One region of the Oribacterium sp. oral taxon 102 genome, then DNA from elsewhere that is predicted to be linked to it. Evidence: a T-box and tRNA genes for the amino acid it is inferred to sense, from the RefSeq annotation. Region 1 holds a T-box; the other holds one or more tRNA genes.

Region 1 (7,925 bases):
TCCGCAGGCAAAATAAGAAATCCCTGCCCATTGAAATTGAAAGCTTCTCTCTCCGGCATCGTACCGTTCCTGCACAGCTTTCAGATAATCCATTTTAATACTATTATTGGAACATATCGTATTCCCCTCCTTATCTACAATAAGAGTATATTGATGTCGAAATGTACTCAGATTATTGATAAGCAGCTTTGCAAATGTTTCCGGATCAAATGCAATCGCCAGCATCCCTGATGCACTGTCGGCTGAACTGATATTTGTAAGCAGAATGATAGAGTCTCCCTCTTTTCTATTCGCCCAGATGCTTCTATTCGGCTCATTCCTCGCTCTTTCTATATAAGCAGCTATCTCATCTATGTTCGAACCGAAGCTGTCTTCCTTATATTGGTACAAGAGTTCATTGCTGTCATTTATGATATACAAATTATTTACCGCCTCAAAAGTGGATACAAGCTCTCCCAGGTATTCCAGATCTTCCATGTTTCTTTTATCAATATTCGCATCCCTCGATAAGGCATTCGACAGACTCTCAGAGTCAGCTATAAAATCAACCAGGTTATTCAAGGTTCCGATCTGCTCAGTGATGTTGATATCTATCAGATTGAGCATATTTTCCATGTCTTCTTTTTTATTTTTTATAATCAATTTCTGCACAATGCCATAGGACGCAATTCCCATAGAGATCGTTATTATTATAATTATAGAGACAACTACCACAGAGATCTTTTTCCAGAGAGACATATATCATTCCTCATTCAATCTGATTTTTCCGGACCTCAAATCACGCAGGGCGGCATTCACCGCATCCACCGTATCTTCCGATATTTGATCCGTATATGACAGGCAAAACATATCCTGATTCATTCCTATAGCATACTGCCTTTTTCCCGGCAAACGCCCCGCGGCATACTCGTCCAATACCCACGTGTACAATTTTTCAAAGTCAAAAATAACAGAAGCTATTACCACACCCGAATTTATCCTGCTTTGATCTGTCGCAAGCCCTATCATATGGGCATTTTTTCCCTTCAATGCATTGATACATCCAATACAGACTTTATTTGCGTAAACCAGTACGGTATCAGCGCCATCCTCAAGCATTTGCTCCGTGATATCATACCCAAGCTTCACATCATCCCAGCTGTTCGCATAGGCTCTCATACTATGCGCGGTATCTATGCCTCTTTCTTTTGCGAGCCTTACTGCGTTCGCTTCATATACATCGAGCATTTTTTTCATTGGCACATTGGGATAACCGCCTATTGTCGCGAATACGCCATTTTTTGTCTCTCTTCCCGCAATGATAGATGCAATATACGCAACTTCATATTCCTTAACTCGTACGGAAACCACGTTGTCTACATTCGTCACAGTGCCGTTTATAATACAGAAAAGAGTAGCTTTATATTTCGGCGCAATTGCCTCAATGGCATCATTAAATTGGGAGCCTGCGCCAATAATGATATCGTATCCGCTCATTGCATATTCAGAAAATGTCTTCTCATAATCGTTTTCTACAACATGCTCTATATACTCTATATTTACCTTTTTGCTTTCATTACACGCCCGGATCCCTTCAATATTTGACATATTCCAACTCATATCATCTCTGGAGCCGGACAGGACAACAACAATTTTTTTCATCTTCAAATCAAGCATTTTCTTTGCAGCACATCCTGCAATTAGAAGCATCGCACTAAAAATTATAAATATTCTCCATACTTTTCCTTTCATCTCCTTAATTCCCCCCTATTTTTACAGTATATCCCGGATTTATTATACCAAAAAATCATCAATACTATAAATAGTATATCATTCCTCAGGACTTTTATAGTTTATTTTCACAGTGTAAAATTGGCATGTGAAAAATTCACATAAAAAGAGACCCCGGAAAATCAGGGTCTCTTTTAGGCTTATGCAGCTTATCTCATGAGATTTCATCAGCTCTCAGCTCCGGAGCTCCACATTCATCCGCTCCAATCCATTGAGAATTTTCTTTACCACAGCGTTGATTTCCTCATCGGTCAGGGTATGATCCTTCGCACGGAGCGTCACCTTATATGCCATGGACTTATACCCCTCCGGGATATTGGTACCGGCATAGATATCGAAGAGCTCGACGCTTTCCAGCAGCTTCCCACTCCTCTGAACCAGCACATCCTCCAGCTCTCCCGCCTTCACGGAGAGCGGAACGAGCAGAGAAAAATCTCGGCTCACCGCCGGGAATTTCGGCACCGGAGTGAACTTCGTATCGTCATTCACATAAGGATAAACCGACCTCATATCCACGACAGCAAGGTAAGCGCGCGTGCCGATAGAATAGTTCTCTGCCGCCTCCGGATGTACCTCCCCGAGATAGCCGATCCGTTGTCCGTCATAGACGATGCCGGCTCTTCTGCCCGGATGCAGAAAGCTCTTTTCGCAGGCTGCGTCATAATGGAAGCGTCCTCTCAGTCCGAGACGATGCAGAATGGCTTCGACATCGCCCTTCATCGTAAAGAAGTCGCCCTCTCCGAGGAATCCCAGCGTCAGCTGCATCCGTTCATCCGGAAGCTCTGTCAGCGGAAGCGCCTTCGGGAGATAGATATTCGCCATCTCATAGAGTCTGACCGTCTTATTTCTGCGGTTGTAGTTCGTGGAGAGTGCGTTCAGCATTCCGTTGGCGGGGCTTGTACGCATCACAGAGAAGTCCTCCCCAAGCGGATTCGAGATCCGTACCTGACGGCGCTCCGGCGCGTCCTCCGGAAAAAGAAGCCTGTCGTATACCCTCGGAGACTCGAAGGAATACATATACGCCTGCGAATAGCCGAGCGCCTGCGCCATGTGCCGGACGCGTGCGTTCACCGCAAGATCCGGAGCGAGCCCGCCTGCTGCGGCGCCGCTCGGCAGAGTCAGCGGAATCATGTCATAGCCATAGAAGCGCGCCACCTCCTCAGCGACATCGCACATCCTGTGAATATCCTGCCGGAAGGTCGGCGCTGTAACGATAAGCCTGTCTCCGTCCAGCTCTGTCGTGAGCTCGACTCGCTCCAGAATCTCCTTCATTTCCTCGGCGCGAAGCGAAGTCCCGAGCAGCGAATTGATCTCCGCCGCCGTGCATGCCACAGTGACCGGCTCTCTCTTCACCGGATAGATATCGATCATGCCGCCGATCACCGTACCGCAGCGGAGCTCCTCTACAAGCTCGCAGGCGCGGTTGATCGCTCTCGATGCGAGATTCGGATCCAGCCCCTTCTCAAAGCAGCCGGAGGCATCGGTGCGGCTCCCGACCTTTCGCGCTGACAGACGGATATTGGTGCCGTCGAAGGCAGCCGCCTCGAAGACCATTGTCTTCACCTCATCCGTAATCTTCGAGTTCTCTCCTCCCATAATGCCGGCAATGCCGACTGCACCCTCTGCGTCACAGATCGTCAGGATGCTGTGATCCAGCTCCCGCTCCTGCCCGTCAAGTGTCTCGAAGCGCTCCCCGTCCTGCGCCCGCTTCACAACGATCCGCTTCCCGCGGATTCGCTCATAGTCGTAGGCGTGCATCGGCTGCCCATACTCAAGCATCACATAGTTCGTGATGTCCACAAGGTTATTGATCGGGCGAATGCCGGCAGAGGCAAGGCGGATCTGCATCCACTTCGGGGAGGGTCCCAGCCGGATATCCTTCACCATTCTCGCGGTATAACGCGGACAGAGCTCCGGCGCTTCCACCTCTGCCGAGAGGAAATCATGAATGTCCTCCTCGTTGCCGGATTCCTCCTCCCGCGGCGCGAGGAAGGGCTTTCTGAAGGTAGCTGCCGCCTCGCGCGCGATACCGATCACGCTGTAGCAGTCCACGCGGTTCGAGGTGATCTCGTATTCATGCACGGCATCATTCAGCCCGAGCAGCGTCGGCGCGTCCTGCCCCACTTCCGTCCCCTCCGGAAAAATATAGAGTCCTTCCTCCGGTGCCTCCGGATAGAATTCCCGGGAGGAGCCGAGCTCCTCGATAGAGCACATCATCCCATAGGACGGTACGCCGCGGAGCTTCCCTGCCTTGATTCGGATTCCATCCTCCGGGAGCGCGCCGCCGTCGTGTCCTCCGGCGACCTTACCTCCGTCCAGCACGACCGGCACTACATCTCCGGTCTTCATATTGCTCGCGCCGGTTACGATCTGCACCGGCTCCGACGCACCCACATCCACCTGACAGATTACCAGCTTCGTTGCATCCGGATGCGGCTCTATGGACAGGATCCTGCCAGTCACGATCTTCTCCAGATTTTTATTCAATATGGTACAGGTTTCCACCTTCGTACCGCTCAGCGTCATCCTGTCCGTAAATTCCTTCGGGCTGCAATCAAGCTCGGGGACATATTCCTTGATCCAATTTAATGAAGTATTCATTTTCTTCTCCTGTAGAATCCCTGTCTATGGGCTTTAGGGTTTGCCCTCGGTCCTGTAGACCTCGGTCAATCCTGCTTCACAGGACAACGATCTTCGATCGTCGCCATTTCGCTCCGGAATCTGCCGATGCAGATTCCTCCGCTCAAAACTGCTCCAGAAATCTGGTGTCGTTCTCATAGAGCAGTCTCATATCGTCGATCTCGTATTTCAGAAGAGCGATGCGCTCGAGTCCGACACCGAAGGCAAAGCCGCTGTACTCCTTCGGATTGATGCCGCACATCTCGAGGACATGCGGGTGCACCATGCCGCAGCCGAGAATCTCGATCCAGCCCTCTCCCTTGCAGAAGCGGCAGCCCTTGCCGCCGCACTTGAAGCAGCTTACATCCACCTCAGCGGACGGCTCCGTAAACGGAAAATGATGCGGGCGGAGCTTCGTCTTCGTCTCCGGGCCGAAAAGCTCCTTCGCGAAGGCATCCAGCGTCCCCTTGAGATCCGCAAAGGTGACATGTCTGTCGATCACGAGTCCTTCGATCTGGTGGAAGGAGGGGGAATGGGTCGCGTCCACCGCGTCGGAACGGAACACACGTCCCGGACAGATCATCCGAATCGGCAGCCTGCCCTGCTCCATGACCCTCGCCTGCACAGAGGAGGTCTGGGTTCGCAGCAGGATATTCTCTGTGATATAGAAGGTATCCTGCTCGTCCCTCGCCGGATGCCCCGCCGGGATATTGAGCTTCTCGAAATTATACTTATCGAATTCTACCTCCGGCCCCTCTACGACCTCGTAGCCCATGCCGATGAAGATTCGTTCCACCTCCTCCAGCGCCTTGGTATTCGGATGCGGATGTCCATACTGTATCCTCCTCGGAGGGAGCGTCACATCGATCGTTTCTTCCCTGAGCTTCGCCTCTCTCTGCGCGCGCTCCAGCTTCGTCCGCTGCTCGGAGAGCCGCGACTCCACTGCCTCGCGGAGCTCGTTCACGCGCTGCCCGAATGCCGGCCTCTCCTCGGCACTTAACTCCTTCATCGACTTCAGAAGCTGGGTAATCTCCCCCTTCTTTCCCAGCAGCTGCACGCGCACCTCATTCAGCACCTGTGCATCCTCTGCGTTCCGAACCAGCTCCATTGCCCTTTTTTTCAGCTCCTCCAGCCTTCCCTTATCCATTTTCTCTCCTTATGAAACAAGAAAAATCCCCACGCATACTCGTTCTGAGTATACGCAGGGACGAATCATCATCGCGGTACCACCCTGGTTCCTGCCCTTATGGGACAGACGCTCTTTTCGCTTTACGCGCTCTCTACGTTCCGAACTACTGGCTTTCGCGTTCCCTCGGACAACTCCGGTGTGAAAATTCGAGCCGGGCTTCCTCAGAACGCTCTCAGCCGACGACGTCCCTCTCTTTCAGAAAGCTCCCATTTCTACTATGCACCATCACAGTCTTTCATCGCCTGTCATCTTAGACTGAATCCGAAGAATTGTCAAGCCCCGGCCTTTCTCAATCGAACTTTCCGGAGTAACGGTCCGTCCTGCCCTCCGCGGCGTCCTTGAGGATCTCATCCATCGTACGCCAGCCCAGCACCGCGCACTTCACACGGGACGGCATATGGGAGATATCCTCCAGGATACCCGCCTCCTCCAGCTCTTCCCTCTCCTCTGCCGTCACCTTGCCGCGAATCATACGAAGAAAGATCTCTGACAGACGGAGCGCCTCCTGCTCCGCTTTTCCAATGATGAGATCGCACATCATATCCGCGCTTGCCTGCGAAATCGCGCAGCCGTCTCCGTCGAACGAAGCGTCTGTAATCACACGATTCTCATCCAGCTTCAAATAGAGGATGATATCATCCCCGCAGCTCGGATTTACTCCCTCCAGAGAGTAGCTCGCATCCTCCATGCGGAATTTGTGTCCCGGATGAATATTATGATCGGTCAGAACCTCATTGTAAAATGTACTATTCGTCGCCATAGCCCATCTCTCCTCGAATTCTCCGCAGCGCCGATACGAAGGCATGGATGTCCTCCTCCGTATTGTAGAGCCCGACGCTTGCCCGCGTCGTACTCGGCGTCCCCATATACTTCATCAACGGCTGGGCGCAGTGATGCCCGGCACGAATATCCACATCGCAGGAATCGAAGATCGCCGCTATGTCATGCGGATGCACACCGTCAACAGTGAAGGTCACGATGCCATGGTGATTCGCCGGATCGCCTGAACCTAAAATATGCACATGCGGAATCCGCTGCATTTCCTCCATCAGAAGCTTCGTCAGATGATATTCCCGCTCCTCAATCACCTCCATGCCGATGGAGCGGACATAGCGGAGCGCCTCCGCGAGCCCTGCTGCGCCGCCGGCATTCACCGTCCCCGCCTCAAACTTGTGCGGAAGCTCATTCCAGCTCGCGCCCTCTGTCGTCACATACTCGATCATCTCTCCGCCGAAAAGGAACGGCGGCATCTTCTCCAGCAGCTCTCTCTTCCCATAGAGCACACCAATCCCCATCGGTCCGTAGATCTTGTGCCCGGAAAAGGCGAGAAAATCCACATCCAGCGCCTGCACGTCCACCTGCCTGTGCGGGACGGACTGCGCGCCATCACAGACAAAGACCGCGCCATACTCATGGGCAATGCGGGAAAAGGTCTTCACATCATTTTCGCAGCCGAGCACATTGGAAATCTGTGTCATCGCGACGAGCTTCACCCGCTCATTCATATAGGAGCGGAAACACTCCTCGGAAATACTGCCGTCCTTCTCCGGGAGAATATAGCGTACTGTCGCGCCAACCGCCTTCGCTGCCTGCTGCCACGGGAGCATATTGCTGTGATGCTCCATGATCGTCGTCAGGATCTCGTCCCCTTCTTTCAGGAAATGCCGCGCGTAGCTGTAGGCAACGAGGTTTAGGCTCTCTGTGGCATTCCGTGTGAAGATAATCTCCTCCGTCGATCCCGCATTCAGAAAACGGCGAACCTCCTCACGGGCATTCTCATAGACGTCCGTTGCCGTGATCGAAAGCTTGTACAAACCGCGGAGCGGATTCGCGTTCTGCGTCCGATAGTAGTTGTTGACTGCCTGCAATACGCACTCCGGCTTCTGGGTCGTCGCCGCATTGTCCAGATAAGTGAATTTCGCGGTATGGAAGATCAGGAACTTCGACCGGATCCTCTCATCCTCTCTCACTCTCTCTTCCTTCGTAATCGTTCTCACTGTTCTCTCCCAACTCAACTGCACATTTCCTGAAAATGGATAGAAATTATTTCCTGCCGGAAACTGCTTTACTCGCTGCCGTGCAGCTCCCGGAACAGTCTCTCCCTCGTCTCTCCGTCCGGAATCTTCTGTATCACCGCGTCAACCTTCGCCCGTGCCATCATCTCATAGACCGCCTCCCGATCCATCCCGCGGGACATCAGGTAGAAGAGCAGGCCCTCGTCGAGTCTTCCGATGCTCGCTCCGTGATTGCCCTCTACGTCGTCCTCATCGCAGAGAATGACGGGAAGGGTCTGGTTCGTCACCGTCTCATCCATCAGCAGCACAGTCTCCAGCTCGTTCCCGACTGC
Region 2 (7,925 bases), 910 kb from region 1:
TCCGAGCCATGGTTCCGCGAACGGATCTATGCGAAATTGAATGAGAAGCTTCTGCGCTTCTAAGCCTTTGGGCCTTTTCTGAAGCTCTTCTCCCGGCCTTCCCGCCGGATTTCTTCCCCGCTGATCCACGCCGTCCGCGCTCTGCCGGTACCGCTCCCGCCGGAGTGCTTTTTCCCTGCTGTCTCTCTGCCTTCGCCGCCATTCCGGCTTTTTTTCCCGCAGCGTTTCCGCCCTTCGAGAGCCGTACCAGCGGAATGCTGCCCGCTATCTCGAGCAGCGGCAGCTCCCGCTTCATCATCCGTTCGATGTCGTAAAGACGCTCCAGCTCCTCCTCACAGCAGAGGCTCACCGCCTCTCCGACCGCACCGGCTCTGCCGGAGCGCCCGATCCTGTGAATATAGGACTCCGGATCCTCCGGCAGCTCATAGTTGAACACATGACTGAGCTTCGGCACATCGATCCCGCGAGAAGCAAGGTCGGTCGCAATCAGCACTCGAATATTGCCGGATTTGAAACGCTCCAGCGCATTCTGCCGCTGCCCCTGCGTCTTATCTCCATGGATCGAAAGCGCGTGAATCCCCGCTTTTTCCAGATCCCGTGCCAGCCTGTCCGCACCATGCTTGGTTCTGGTGAAAACAATCGACTTCTTCACTCCCTCCCGAGAAAGCAGCACTGCAAGGATATGTTTCTTCTCCGCCTTCACGGTATAGCAGAGACTCTGCTTCACCGTATCCACCGGCTCCGTCACCGGAGCGATCCGGATAGACACCGGATCCCGAAGCAGCTCCTGCGCCAGCTGCTCGATCTCCCTCGGCATGGTCGCGGAGAATAACAGGGTCTGCCGCTCCTGTCTGGCCATGCCGGCGATCTTCCGTACACTGCCGATGAAGCCCATATCCAGCATACGATCCGCCTCATCCAGCACCAGAAGCTCCACATCCCGGAGACTGAGCAGCCCCTCTCCCACATAGTCCAGAAGTCTGCCCGGTGTCGCCACGAGGATATCACAGCCCTGTGAAAGCTCCGAGAGCTGCGGCCCCGGCTTTACGCCGCCGAATACACAGACGGTTCGCAGGCGCAGATATCTGCCGTAAAGCTTGAAATTCTCAAAGATCTGTATCGCCAGCTCTCTGGTCGGCGTCAGAATCAACGCCCGGATCCGCCTCTCTCTTGCATTTCCCAGAAGCTGAAGAATCGGAAGCGCAAACGCCGCCGTCTTTCCCGTCCCGGTCTGCGCACAGGCAATCATATCCCTCCCCGACAGCAGCACAGGAATCGCCTGCTCCTGTATCGGCGAAGGCTCCCTGTAGCCCGCCTTCACAACCGCATCCTGTATTTCTTTTCTCAGTGCAAAATCCTGAAACTGCATCTCTCCTTTTCCCCTCCTCTGTCTCTATCCGTCTCTGCTTCTTCTGCCTCGCCTCTTTTAGCAGTCTCCCAGCTTCCACTCGCTGAGCGGCTTCAGCTCGATCCGCGCGCCGTCCTGCAGGAAAAACCAGTGGTCGTTAATCCGCTTCGCGCCGTACTCCTCCGCCTTCGCCATCGTCCCGGGAATATCCTCCACCGCGATAGAGATATGGTCATAGCCGTTGTCTTCACCGATCCGGATCTCCTCCTGCTCGCAGAGCTGTATTCCTTCCCGGTACCAGCACTTCCGCTCCGGCTTCTCCCCGATTTCCCTCCACATATTCATTTCAAATACATACTCGAAAAAACGCTTTGCCCCCTCGTAGTTCCTGCAGCGAATCGCCGCGTGATCGATCTTTGCCATATTCTTCTCCTCTTTTCGCACTTTCGCGATGCTTACACATCGCTGCGTTCTCATACCTGTTGTCCCGTCATATCTTCAAATGCTTTTGCAGGCAGGCTTGCACCGCATATGACCACATGACAGGGGGACTTATACAGTAAAAAAGCTCCGGAAATCCGGAGCTTTTCGTGCGCCCTCAGGGACTCGAACCCTGGACAAATAGATTAAGAGTCTACTGCTCTACCAGCTGAGCTAAGGGCGCTGAGAGCGCGAGACGGGAATCGGACCCGCGACCTTCTCCTTGGCAAGGAGACGTAGTACCACTCTACTACTCGCGCATTACTAATGTCGTTCGGCTTTCATCTCTGTGCAGAACGGAGCATTATACAAAAGGCAGATCAAAACGGTGTGAATGTTATCGCCGCTTCTCCTCGTCTTGTGTGCCCAGAACCGGAATCGAACCAGTGACACGAGGATTTTCAGTCCTCTGCTCTACCGACTGAGCTATCTGGGCAACAGCGGGTGATGGGAATCGAACCCACATATTCAGCTTGGAAGGCTGACATTCTACCATTGAACTACACCCGCAATACTTCGGTCTTGCTCGCGACTTGCGAACACGAATGGTATTTTATCCCACAGAGTTCCTTTTGTCAACAAGTTTTCCCGAAATATCCAATTAACTTTTAGAGAGCGTTTTATCAGGAGCTGCTTCCTCCTGTGCCGCAACATCCTTGATGGCAATTACATCCGCACCCAGACCCAAAATATCCGGAATCAGGACAGTGCCGCTGTATACCGGTGCCTCCAGAGTGATATTTTTGATTTCAGACATCACATCAAAAATACGATCCTTGGGGACGGCACGATTGAGACGTACGCTGGCGAGGGGCAGAACGCCGCCCTTCACGAGCACTGAGCTTGCGATGGTACGTCTCGGATCCGTAAGCTCCTGTTTTACATATTCTTCCCCACGCTTACAGCCGTTGCCTGTTACGGAAAATACATTTTTCCCCTCATATTCTGTTTCTATCTCACAGCCTCTCGGGCAAACGATGCATGTATATGTCCTTTTCATTCGACGCTCACCTCCAGTCGGCCTTCCCTCTCCAGCCGACCGGCCTTAATGGGGATCCGAATCATCTCTGCGGGAATCGCCTTCACCATTTTCTTCGCGGCTACCTCTCTCCCCCCTGCCGAACCACGATCCTTACCTCCTTCATAGGTCTGGAAACACGCAGACTTAAATCGAAGTCCTTCATTCCCGATACCTTCATTGGTACAGTATGATTGATCTGGGGCGCAAGCCCAATCTCTAAATTGCATTCCGGCAGTTCTCCGGCTTCGAGATATTCTGCCACCGCATCGGCAAGACGCTCCGCCTCCAGTGAGACAAAGTCCACCAGATCGTGAACATGGAGCACATTTCCTGCCGCAAAGATACCGGGCACATTTGTCCGGAAGCTCTCATCCACCACCGCGCCCCTCGTTCCGGGATGCAGGATAACGCCGGCTTCGCGGCTTAGTTCATTTTCCGGAATCAGCCCCACAGAAAGAATCAGCGTGTCACATTCATGATATTTCCCTGTTCCGGCGATGGGCTGAAAATGCGCATTCACTTCAGAAATGGTCACCCCTGTGAGACGGCTGCCGCCATGAATTTCCGTCACTGTATGCGATAAATACAGAGGAATGTGATAATCATTCAGACACTGCTCCACGTTTCGGGGCAGCCCCGCCGCATAAGGAGCAATCTCGAACACGCCGATGACCTTTGCCCCCTCCAGCGTGAGGCGCCTCGCCATAATCATGCCGATATCGCCGGAGCCCAGAATAATCGCATTCTTCGCCGGCATTCGGTTGTACAGGTTAATGTAGGCCTGCGCAACGCCGGCGGTAAAAACGCCTGCCGGTCGTTCCCCAGGAATCGCCAGCGCCCCCTGCGTTCTCTCTCTGCAGCCCATGGCGAGAACAACAGCCTTTGCCTGATAATGCAGAATGCCCTCCCGAGTGACCACAGTCACCCTCTTTTCGGGTGAAATGGCATAAACTGTCGCATTGGACAGAAGCTCGATTCCTCTTTTCTGCACTTCGTCAATAAACCTTTTGGCGTATTCCGGCCCGCTTATACCCTCTCCAAAACGGGTCAGCCCAAATCCGTCATGAATACACTGTCTGAGAATTCCCCCTGCCTGCCGCTCACGCTCCACAATAAGAATATCCCGAACGCCCTTTTTATTCAGCTCCAGCGCTGCAGCCAATCCCGCAGGACCCCCTCCGACAATGAGTACATCAATATTTCTCATCGTACATCCCTCAGCTTTCCGAATAAGAAATGGGAGCCCTGCCTTGCATACTCCAGCTCGGTTTCTTTAAGATTGCACTCCTCTTCCAGCATCTGGCTGATTCGCATCTGACAGTAACCGCCCTGGCACCTCCCCATCATAGCGCGCGTTCTGTATTTCATGCCCACCATGGTATGCACCCCCAGAGGATTGTGAATCGCATTCAGAATCTCTGCCTTCGAAACCTTCTGGCAGCGGCAAATGGTTTCTCCATAGTCCGGATTTTCCCTAATCAGCTCTTCCTGTTCCGCCGCAGAGAGCCTGGAGAACCGAACGCTCCCCTTACGGATGGGATTAAAATCCGCCTTCTCCCGAAGGGCTTCTCTCTCCTTCATCAGCTTGACGACATGTTCGGCAATGGGTACAGAGGCAGTAAGCCCCGGAGATTCTATTCCCACCAAATTCACCGCACGGGGAGCAATGTCGTCCAGAATTTCGATTTTAAAATCCTGAATTTTGCCATTTTCATCCAGCCACTTCGGCAAAATTCCGGAATAGCTTCGAATATAATCCCCTTTATTCACATGAGGCCAGATCATCATAGCCTGCTCATACAGGTAATCCAGATTTTTCTGTTCCACCCCATACCAATGATTGTTGTCCGTGTCCTCTGCCGTCGGCCCCAGCAGCACATTCCCATCGGTTGTTACCGAAACATGAATGCCCATATACGTATTGGAAGGAACCGTATAAATGGGCATGGGCACGAGCTTTCCCATCCTTTCGTCCAGCAGGATATAATCATCCTTGGAGTAAATCATTCGGCACTTCGGAATCCCCAGCATTTCCGAGATTTTACCGCAGTTAAGTCCCGCACTGTTAATGATCCAGCGCGCTGCAAGCTGCTCTCCCCCCGCCGTCACTACCCAGCCCCGCTCCTCTGTCCTTTCCAGCTGCGTAACTTCATGCTCGAAGTAAAAACGGCACCCGTTCTCCGCTGCATTTTCAGCCAGCGCGATGTTCATCATGAAAGGATCGATAATCCCGCTGTTTTCAGAGAGCATGGCAAACTCGCCCGCCACCGAGGGTACCAGACGATGCAGCTCCTCCTTTTCAATGATGCGAAGCCCTGTCGCACCGTTTACGTCACCCTGATGAAGCACCTCCAGAAGCCGCTTCCGTTCCTCAGGCGTAAACCCCACAAGCACCTTGCCGCACCGCTGAAAAGCAAAGCCCAGCTCCTTTGAGAGCTGTGTCATCATGCGGTTTCCTTCCACGCAGAATCTCGCCTTGAAGGTTCCCGCATCATAGGCGAAGCCGCCATGGCACACACCGGTATTCCGTCCCGTGGTTTCATAGCAGACATCCGGATTTTTCTCCATAACAGCGAGTCTGAGCCGATAGCGGGATAGTTCTCTTGCTATGGCAGAGCCAACCACGCCTCCGCCAATGATGAGGACATCATATTTTTCCATACTCTCATTCCTCAATGCTTGGATTTCTTCCTGTTTCCTCGCTCTTTCACACCTGTCTTTTCAGCCCCTTGAGCAGCGCCTTCTGTTCCGCCGTGATCCGATAGCTTTCCCTTGCTTTCTGAATTGTCTTATTGTGCGTCCAGACCGAGAGCCGGTGTTTTTCCAGATACGGCAGCGCCGCATCCCACTGCTTCGCGAGCGCGGTGGCAAAAAACCACGCGATCATCATATTGACATAATATTCCTCCGAACGGACGGATGCGGGAATCTCGAGGCACTCCGCTCTGAAGTCTCCATCAAGATAATGCGTCATCAGCATCCCTATTCCGAACCGGCAGGTGTAGCTGTGCTTCGATGCCGTCCACTCCCTGATTTTCCCGAGCAGGCGCTTCCTCTGCCCCTTGAATACTCTGGGCGAAAGGATGTCACACACCGCCCAATTGTCCACATACGGCAGAAACCGCTCCAATTCGCCGATGCAATCCTCATAGTCCCGAAGCTCCGAGAGCAGTACACTGTGCAGCATATCCTCATCATAATACCGATGCGGCAGCTGCCCGAGAAAATCTGCATAGTCCGCTTCCTTCAAAAGCGCTCTGGCGAGCTTCCGGAGCTCCGGTACGCGAACGCCGAGCATTCTGTCCGGAGAGACTCCCGGCGTAAGCTTCGCCTGAAACAGCGCGTATTCCCGATCCCGCAGTGAGAAAAGTCTATCGTAAATATCCATGCTTCTCCTTAAAAAAGCCGGAAAACCGCGAAGCAATCCTCCGCGGTTTTCCGGTATTCCTGTCCCCAGACCGAACGGCAGAAACCTTCAGTTTTATTCTGCCCGTTTCCCTCCTGTTCTGTCAAGTCACAAATATTTATTTTTCGAGCTTGATTTTTCGACTCCGTCTCTTATTCCACGCACTTTACACGTCGCCGAAAACCTGCTTCCGAAGCCGGATGCCCGTAGGCGTCGCCGCGAGTCCTCCCTTCGCAGTTTCCCTGAGACTGGAGGGCATAGCCTGCCCCACAGCATGCATCGCCTCAATGCATTCGTCCGCCGGGATCTTCAGATCAATCCCCGACAGTGCCATATCGGCAGAGGAAAACGCGATCATCACGCCGGAAACGTTCCGCTTGATGCAGGGAATCTCCACCAACCCGGCTACAGGATCGCAGACCAGCCCCATCTGGTTGACCAGTGACATTCCCAGCGCATCCGCACATTGCTGCGGGCTGCCGCCCATCAGCTCTACCAATGCGGCTGCCGCCATGCCGGAGGCACTGCCGCATTCCGCCTGACAGCCGCCCTCCGCTCCGGCTATGGAGGCATTCTGCGCGATCACCATGCCGAATGCCGCCGCAGTGAAGATGGACATCACGATATCCCATTTTGCAAACTTCCGATCTTCATACATGGATACGAGACAGCCCGGCAGAATGCCGCAGGAGCCCGCCGTCGGCGTCGCCACGATACGCCCCATCGCCGCATTGCAGTTGGAAACCGCCATAGCACGACCCATGGCGCGCGCCATGAACTGCCCCGACAGCCCTCCGGCTTTTTCCTCCGCATAGCGGAGCATTCTGCCGCCCTCTCCGCCGGTAAGCCCGGAGGTGGAGCACAGCGTCGGATCCTTCCCTGCCTGCACCGAAGCGCACATGACATCAAAGCTCTTCTCCATTCGACGGTACAGGGCTTCCTCTGTCTCCATCATCTGCTCCGCCTGATCGCGGAGGCAGACCTCACTGATTTTCTGCTGCGCCTGCTCTGCCGCATGCACCAGCTCTGCTATGGATTTGTATTTGATCATCTGCCGCTCCTTACAATGCCCGGATCAGGATGGCATTGACCACGTGATCCAGCTTCATGATATCGTCTGTCAGCCCCTGCGGCGGCATCTGGTCGATCTCTATGGTCATCAGCGCGAGCCCCCCTCTCTCCACCCGACTCAAACGGAAATTACCGATATTCAGGTCACTGTATTTGTCATAAATCAGCTTGGTGACATTGGCGATCACGCCGGGGCGGTCCCGATGCAGCACCAGAATCGTGTTGTTTTCTCCGGTGAAATCCACCCGGAGACCATTCACATGATCCACTCGAATATTTCCGCCGCCAATGCTCGCGCCCTCTACCACGCCCTCCGTACCGTCCTCACAGACATAGTGGATTCTGGCGGTATTCGGATGTGCACCCGGAATGTCCGTAGGAATAAAATGATACTCGATTCCCCGATCCCTCGCGATCTCAAGCGCGTTCCGGATCTCCTCCGCATAGCTGTGATAGCCCATAATCCCCGCCAGCAGCGCCCTGTCGGTTCCATGCCCCCGGTATGTGGTGGCAAAGGAGCCGGAAAGCTCGATGTCCACACGGCGGAGCGTCGCGCCGTTCGTCACCTTATTTACCACCCTGCCCAGACGAACAGCGCC

What was found. A T-box is a leader RNA that pairs with one kind of tRNA and senses whether it is charged. The one in region 1 lies ahead of pheS (phenylalanine--tRNA ligase subunit alpha), so its partner is inferred to be a tRNA-Phe.
Region 2: it has a tRNA-Phe gene. The T-box ahead of pheS (phenylalanine--tRNA ligase subunit alpha) is inferred to sense a tRNA for this amino acid. The anticodon was not compared.

What each region holds. Positions count from the first base shown of each region.
Region 1 is NZ_JABXYT010000001.1:948,073-955,997, reverse strand. Features, by position in the region: gene HW273_RS04370 (sensor histidine kinase) at 1-738, opposite strand, end outside; gene HW273_RS04365 (BMP family protein) at 742-1,731, opposite strand; gene pheT (phenylalanine--tRNA ligase subunit beta) at 1,945-4,371, opposite strand; gene pheS (phenylalanine--tRNA ligase subunit alpha) at 4,514-5,497, opposite strand; T-box leader at 5,590-5,816, opposite strand; gene sufU (Fe-S cluster assembly sulfur transfer protein SufU) at 5,868-6,338, opposite strand; gene HW273_RS04345 (aminotransferase class V-fold PLP-dependent enzyme) at 6,325-7,575, opposite strand; gene HW273_RS04340 (SufB/SufD family protein) at 7,644-7,925, opposite strand, start outside.
Region 2 is NZ_JABXYT010000001.1:36,482-44,406, forward strand. Features, by position in the region: gene HW273_RS00160 (NUDIX hydrolase) at 1-63, shown strand, start outside; gene HW273_RS00165 (DEAD/DEAH box helicase) at 1-1,369, opposite strand, end outside; gene HW273_RS00170 (VOC family protein) at 1,427-1,771, opposite strand; tRNA gene HW273_RS00175 (tRNA-Lys) at 1,940-2,012, opposite strand; tRNA gene HW273_RS00180 (tRNA-Gly) at 2,017-2,088, opposite strand; tRNA gene HW273_RS00185 (tRNA-Phe) at 2,192-2,264, opposite strand; tRNA gene HW273_RS00190 (tRNA-Gly) at 2,268-2,338, opposite strand; gene HW273_RS00195 (DUF1667 domain-containing protein) at 2,430-2,828, opposite strand; partial or broken gene HW273_RS00200 (NAD(P)/FAD-dependent oxidoreductase) at 2,825-4,056, opposite strand; gene HW273_RS00205 (NAD(P)/FAD-dependent oxidoreductase) at 4,053-5,510, opposite strand; gene HW273_RS00210 (DNA alkylation repair protein) at 5,557-6,237, opposite strand; gene sdaAA (L-serine ammonia-lyase, iron-sulfur-dependent, subunit alpha) at 6,422-7,306, opposite strand; gene sdaAB (L-serine ammonia-lyase, iron-sulfur-dependent subunit beta) at 7,317-7,925, opposite strand, start outside.